Linked DNA regions of Tistrella mobilis. The protein of the gene in region 1 binds, or shares a complex with, the protein of each later gene. Links are inferred from orthologs where the notes say so. Each region holds a gene or a part of one and is shown on either strand. Other genes may lie near its edges.

Evidence for each region. Proteins that work in one complex are often made in the same cells at the same time.
Region 2: the proteins of accB (region 1) and accD are in contact, whole or in part, in a solved structure (PDB 8UXZ), measured with the Escherichia coli proteins. The link is inferred for Tistrella mobilis from one-to-one orthologs.

Annotation. Positions count from the first base shown.
Region 1 is NZ_CP121017.1:3,305,773-3,309,828, reverse strand. The notes cover bases 1,120-4,056. They hold accB (acetyl-CoA carboxylase biotin carboxyl carrier protein), read right to left. Parts: upstream 2,861-4,056; coding sequence 2,378-2,860; downstream 1,120-2,377. Other genes in these bases: thiS (sulfur carrier protein ThiS), read left to right, coding at 3,485-4,056; aroQ (type II 3-dehydroquinate dehydratase), read right to left, coding at 2,853-3,332; accC (acetyl-CoA carboxylase biotin carboxylase subunit), read right to left, coding at 1,120-2,364. Outside these bases: P7L68_RS20545 (DSD1 family PLP-dependent enzyme), read right to left, coding at 1-904; more of accC, read right to left, coding at 1,021-1,119. UniProt on the Escherichia coli protein: This protein is a component of the acetyl coenzyme A carboxylase complex; first, biotin carboxylase catalyzes the carboxylation of the carrier protein and then the transcarboxylase transfers the carboxyl group to form malonyl-CoA.
Region 2 is NZ_CP121017.1:4,579,531-4,582,510, reverse strand. It holds accD (acetyl-CoA carboxylase, carboxyltransferase subunit beta), read right to left. Parts: upstream 2,011-2,980; coding sequence 991-2,010; downstream 1-990. Other genes in the region: trpB (tryptophan synthase subunit beta), read right to left, coding at 2,934-2,980; trpA (tryptophan synthase subunit alpha), read right to left, coding at 2,065-2,928; P7L68_RS26280 (folylpolyglutamate synthase/dihydrofolate synthase family protein), read right to left, coding at 1-932.

The sequences.
Region 1 (4,056 bases):
CCGTGGCATCCGCCACCAGCCCATAGCCCTGATCGATCGCCTGGCCGGCCGTGCCGCGATCGCGCGACAGCGCCATCCAGCCGGCATCGACCAGGGTCCAGCCCCGGTCGGGGCGGTGGCCGATCACGGTGGTGGCGACCGAGAGCGCGATCTCGTCCACCGCGCAGACGCCGATGCCCGCCATCACCAGGTCGAAGAAGACATAGACCCCGGCGCGGAGCTCGGTCACGCCCGCAAGATCACGGGCGGCGAGCGCCGTGGGGGTGGAGCCGACGCTGACCACCGGGCAGGGCAGGCCGGCGGCGCGCAGCCGGTCTGCCGCCGTTACCACCGCCTGGCGCTCGCGTTCGGCGAAGGCCGCATGGGCCTCATGTCCCGAGACGTCGTAGCTGCCGCCGGCATGGGTCATCACCCCGCGGAGTTCCGCGCCGCCCTCCTGCAGGATCCGGCCGATGTCGATGATCTCTGCGGCATCGGGGGCGAGCCCTGCGCGCTTGCCGTCGCAGTCGATTTCGATCAGCGCCGGGATCGGGCCGGCTCCGGCCGCCACGATCGCCTGCGCCTGCTCCACGGAATCCAGGATCACCGCCAGATCGCAGCCTCGGGCCCTCAGCGCCTGCACCCGGCCGAGCTTTGCGGGCGTGATGCCGACCGCATAAAGGATGTCGCGCACGCCCGCCGCCGCGAAGACCTCGGCCTCGCGAAGGGTGGAGACGGTGGCCGGTCCGCCTGTGTCGGGCAGCATCCGCCGGGCGATCTCCACCGATTTGGCGGTCTTCAGATGCGGCCTGAAGCCCACGCCGAGCCCGGCGATCCGCCGGGCCATCCGGTCGAGATTCGCGGTCATCTTCGCCTCGTCGACCACAAGGCAGGGGGTCTGCAGATCAGGGGAGAGACCGGCCATGACAGGGCTCCACGAGAAGGGGGGGCTCCGCGAGAAGGGGGGCATGGGTTAAACGCAGACGGGCGGGCCGGAAACGCCTCCGGCCCGCCCGCCCCTTGATGCATGATGGTCCCGGGTCAGCCGCGATTGGCGACCAGGGCCTCCAGCCAGCGGATGTCGTAGACGCCGTCGACGAAATCCGGATGGCGGGCGATACGCTGATGCAGGGGCAGGGTGGTGTCGATGCCGCCCACGACATATTCCTCCAGCGCCCGGCGCAGCCGCATGATGCACTCGTTGCGGTTGCGGCCATGGACCACCAGCTTGGCGATCAGGCTGTCGTAATAGGGCGGGATACGATAGCCCTGATAGAGGCCGCTGTCCACGCGCACACCCAGCCCGCCGGGGGCGTGATAGGTGTCGACCAGCCCCGGCGAGGGGGCGAAGGTCTCGGAGTTCTCGGCGTTGATCCGGCACTCGATGGCGTGGCCCTGAATGCGCACGTCTTCCTGGGTGAAGCCCAGCGGCTGGCCGGCGGCCACCCGGATCTGCTCGCGGACCAGGTCGATGCCGGTGATCGCCTCGGTGATCGGATGCTCCACCTGCAGGCGGGTGTTCATCTCGATGAAGTAGAACTCGCCGTTCTCGTAGAGGAACTCCACCGTGCCGACGCCGCGATAGCCCAGCTTGCGCATGGCATTGGCGACGATCTCGCCCATGCGGGCGCGGTCTGCCGCATCGATCGCCGGCGAGGGCGCCTCTTCCAGCACCTTCTGATGGCGGCGCTGCAGAGAGCAGTCGCGCTCGCCCAGATGCACCACGGTCCCGAAGGTGTCGCAGAGGATCTGGATCTCGATATGGCGCGGATTGGCGAGATACTTCTCAAGATAGACCGCATCCGATCCGAAGGCGGCCTTGGCTTCGGCGCGGGCGGTCTGCAGCGCCTCGCGCAGGCCCTCGGCGCTTTCGGCCACCTTCATGCCGCGGCCACCGCCGCCGGCGGCGGCCTTGACCAGCACCGGAAAACCGATCTCGCGGGCGATCTTCATCGCCTCGGCCTCGTCGGTCACCGGCCCGTCGGTGCCGGGCACCAGCGGCAGGCCCAGCTCTTTCGCGGCGCGCTTGGCCTCGATCTTGTCGCCCATCAGCCGGATGTGTTCCGGGGTGGGGCCGATGAAGGTCAGGCCATGTGCCTCGACGATCTCGGCGAACTGGGCGTTCTCGGACAGGAAGCCGTAACCCGGATGAACCGCCTCGGCGCCGGTGATCTCGGCGGCGGCGATGATCGCCGGGATGTTCAGATAGGAATTGCGCGCGGGGGCCGGGCCGATGCACACGCTCTCGTCGGCGAGACGGACATGCATGGCATCGGCATCGGCGGTGGAATGGACCGCAACGGTGCGGATGCCCATCTCCTGGCAGGCGCGATGGACGCGCAATGCGATTTCGCCGCGATTGGCGATCAGCACCTTCTCGAACATGATCGCTCCCGCGTCACTCGATGATCGCAAGCGGCTCGCCGAACTCGACCGGCTGGCCGTTCTGCACCAGAAGCCGGCTGACGGTGCCGCTCCGCGGGGCGCGGATGTGGTTCATCACCTTCATGGCTTCGATGATCAGCAGGGTCTGGCCCTCGCGCACGGTCTGGCCTTCGGCGACGAAGGCCGGCGCACCCGGCTCCGGGGCCAGATAGACGGTGCCGACCATCGGCGAGGGCACGGCGCCCGGATGGCCTGCGGGGTCGGCGGCGGCCGGTGCCGCAGGTGCCGCGGCGGCCGGTGCCGCCGCGGGTGCGGCGGCGGCGGGCGCCTGGAACAGCATCTGCGGGGCCGTCATCTGCGCCGGTGCCTGGCGGGCGATGCGGATGCGACCCTCGCCCGCGCCGACCTCGATCTCGGTCAGGCCGGTCTCGTCGAGCAGCAGCGCCAGTTCGCGGATCAGGCCGGTATCGACGGCACGAGCCTTGGTGTCAGACATGCGATTGGTCCTTCGTGGCCGCGCGGGCCTGCCCCCCTGGGATCAGCCCGGCCATCGCCTCGATCGCCAGCGCATAACCCGCAGCCCCCAGGCCGCAGATCACGCCGACCGCCGTCCGGGACACATAGGAATGGTGCCGGAACGTTTCGCGACGATGGATATTCGACAAATGCACCTCGATCACCGGCAGTGCCGTCGCGGTGAGCGCGTCGAGCAGGGCGACCGAGGTATGGGTGTAGGCGGCGGGATTGATCACGATCCCTGCCGCAGAGGTGCGGGCGTCCTGTACCCAGTCCACGAGAACGCCTTCGTGGTTCGACTGGCGGAAATCGACGGCCAGCCCCAGGGCAGCGGCACGGGCTTCGCACAGACGCCGGATGTCGTCCAGCGTCGTATGCCCGTAGACCTCGGGCTCGCGGGTGCCAAGCAGGTTCAGGTTCGGTCCGTTCAGGACCAGGATGGTCGGCGCCATGCGGGCTGTCGATACCCCGTGAACGGTGATTAGGAGAGGACGCCACGTCAGCCCTGCGTTATAAAGCACCCGTGCCGCGGGGCGCAACGCCGTTCGAAGCGGGCGTTCCGGCATCCCGGGGCCCGAGCATCATGTTGAGCGGAGATCCTGGTATGCGACTGATGATCAACGGTGAGGCCCGCGAGGTTGCAGGCGAGCCGACCGTGGCCGAGCTTCTGGGCCAGCTGGGGCTGGACGCGCGGAAGATCGCGGTCGAGCGCAATCTGGAGATCGTTCGCCGCGCCGAGTTCGAGGCCACGCGTCTCGCCGAGGGGGACCGGCTGGAGATCGTGCATTTCATCGGCGGCGGCAGCGGTGCCGATGCGGCGGCCCCGGCGGAAGATCCCTTCGTCGTCGCCGGCCGGAGCTTTACCTCGCGTCTGCTGGTCGGCACCGGCAAGTATAAGGATTTCGAGGAAACCGCCCGCGCGATCGAGGCCTCGGGTGCCGAGATCGTGACCGTGGCGGTCCGCCGGGTGAACGTCACCGACCCGTCGGCACCCATGCTGATGGATTACGTCGACCCCAGGCGCTACGTCTACCTGCCCAACACCGCCGGCTGCTTCACCGCCGACGATGCCGTGCGCACGCTGCGCCTGGCGCGCGAGGCCGGCGGCTGGAACCTGGTGAAGCTTGAAGTGCTGGGCGACCACAAGACGCTCTACCCCGATGTCACCGAAACCCT
Region 2 (2,980 bases), 1.3 Mb from region 1 along the record:
GGATCGAGCACCGGCAGCGCCCGGGCAATCTCCGCCGTCACCGGCTGCAACCGCCCCGGGTGGCGGACGGTGCGGAGCCCCTCGGCCAGGGCGGCGGCATGACCGAGCGGCGCCAGCGCCGGTATGTCTGCGGCGGCAAGTCGGGCGAGGGTGAGGGCGAGACCGGCATTCCAGGCCTGGTGGTCGCCGATCAGGGCCGGCAGTGGCCAGATGCCGTCGGCAGGTCCGCCGCTGATCACCAGGCGGTCCGCCTCCAGTGCCGCCTGCCAGTCGCGCCCCCCCTCCGTAAAGGGTGCCTGCATGCGCAGCGCGGCTGCACGGATCACCGCTGCCGCATCGGACATCTGCGCGACGGTGGCGGCGGGGCAGCCCTGCTTGATGATCGCCGCCTTTTCGGCCGCGATCAGCGCCGGGGTATCACCCAGGAATTCCATATGGTCGAGCGCGATACGGGTGATGCCGACCGCGGCAGGCCGGGCGACGAGGTTGGTCGCATCCAGCCGTCCGCCGAGCCCGGTTTCCAGGATGACCAGATCGGCCGGGGTCTCGGCGAAGGCCAGGAAGGCGGCGGCGGTGGTGATCTCGAAAAAAGTGATCGGCCGGCCGGCATTGACCTCTTCGATCCGGGCCAGGAGCCGGGCCAGCACCGGTTCGGCGATCGGCCGGCCGCCGAGGGCGATGCGTTCGTGGAAGCGGACCAGATGCGGTGAGGTATAGGCATGGGCGCAGAGCCCGGCGGCGCGGGCGATGGCCGAGAGATAAGCCACCACCGAGCCTTTGCCATTGGTGCCGGCCAGGTGGATCACCGGCGGCAACCGGTCCTGCGGATTGCCCAGCTCGGCGAGCAGGCGCAGGATCCGGTCGAAGCCGAGATCGATTTCGGTCGAATGCAGCCGGCCCAGCCGGTCGAGGATGGTGGCGCTGTCATCCATGGGCCGGCAGCCCCTTCACGTCGGATGGTACCCGGGCCTTCGGGGCCCGGGCGCAGTATCAGGCCTTGCGCGGCTCGTCGGTCGCAGCCGTACCCAGGGCGGGCTCGGTACGCGGTGTCGCCTCGGCGGCTTTCGTGGCGGCATTGCCGGCAGGCTTGCGCGGCGGGGTGACCGTGTTGGTCACCGGCCCGGCGATCGCCGAGCCGGGCTTGGGGGCGGCCGCCGGCGGCAGCTTCAGCAGCAGCTTCAGCGTCCGGGCCAGCGTCTCCTTCAGCGCCTTGCGCGGTACCACCATGTCGAGCATGCCGTGTTCCATCAGATACTCGGCGCGCTGGAAGCCCTCGGGCAGGGCCTCGCGAATGGTGGTCTCGATCACCCGCTGACCGGCAAAGCCGATCAGGGCGCCGGGTTCGGAGATGTGGATGTCGCCGATCATGGCGAAGGACGCGGTGACGCCGCCGGTGGTCGGGTCGGTGAAGACCACGACATAGGGCAGGCCGGCTTCCTTCACCCGGTCGACGGCGACCGTGGTGCGGGCCATCTGCATCAGCGACAGCGCGCCTTCCTGCATGCGGGCACCGCCCGAGGCGGGGAAGACGATCAGCGGGCGTTTCTTCTGCACGGCGACGGCGGCGGCCTTGACCAGGCCTTCGCCTACGCCCATGCCCATGGAGCCGCCCAGGAAATCGAAATCGAACACCGCAACCACGGCCGGCACGCCGCCGATGCGGCCCTCGCCCACCTGGATGGCATCGGTTTCGTCGGTTTTGGCCTGGGCTTCGCGCAGACGGTCGGTATAGCGCTTGCGGTCGCGGAAGCGCAGCGGATCGGCCGTCACTTTAGGCGTATCGATCCGGTCATAGGCGCCGTCGTCGAACAGCATGGCAAGCCGCTGTTTCGCCGGCAGGCGCATGTGATGGCCGCAATTGGTGCAGACATGCAGATTTTCCACCAGATCACGATGGAAGATCATCTGCTCGCAGGACGGGCATTTGTGCCAGAGATTGTCCGGCGTCGCGTCGGGCTTGCGGACCAGGGCCTGGATCTTCGGACGGACGAAGTTCGACAGCCAGCTCATGCGGTTGGGGTCTCCGTTCGGATGCCTGGGGCGGGGCGGGTCACGACGTCGCCGTCAGGCGCGGGCGGCAGCGCTCTGCACACCGCCTGCCAGCCGGCTGACCAGATCGCGGACCCGATCCGGCGCGGTTTCGGGCGCGCCGTCGGCCACCGCCTGTTCGACCTCCTGCACGATCGCCGAGCCGACCACGACGGCATCACCGATCGCCGCGAAGGCGGCTGCCTGTTCGGGAGTCTTTATACCGAAACCGATCGCCACCGGCAATTCGCTCGCCGCGCGAATCCGGGCGACCGAGGGCGCCACCCTGGAGATATCCGCCGAGGCGGTACCGGTGATGCCGGTGATCGAGACGTAGTAGAGGAAACCGCTCGCCCGGCCGACCACCGAGGGCAGACGCTCCACCGAGGTGGTGGGCGCGACCAGGCGGACCAGGGCGAGACCTGCGGGATCGGTGAAGCGGACCAGCTCCTCCTCTTCCTCGGCCGGCAGGTCGACCACGATCAGCCCGTCGACGCCGGCCGCGATTGCATCGGCGGCGAAGCGTTCGGCGCCATAGGCGTAGATCGGGTTGTAATAGCCCATCAGAATGATGGGGGTGTCGGTGTTGGTCGCGCGGAAGGCGCGGACCATGTCCAGCACCCTGATCATGGTGACCCCGGCGGCGAGGGCACGCAGCCCTGCCCGCTGGATCGCCGGGCCGTCGGCCATCGGGTCGGTGAAGGGCACGCCCAGTTCGATCACGTCGGCACCGGCCTCAGCCAGCGCGGCCAGTACCCGGGCGCCGGTTTCGAGGTCAGGGTCGCCAGCAGTCACGAAGGTGATCAACCCGGCCCGGCCCTCGGCCTTCAGCGCCGCGAAACGGCGATCGATACGGGCAGTGCCGCCCGGCACGGCGGAACGGTCGATGGTCTCAGCCATGGCGCTCACAGGTCCACTCCCAAGGCTTCGGCGACGGTGAAGACATCCTTGT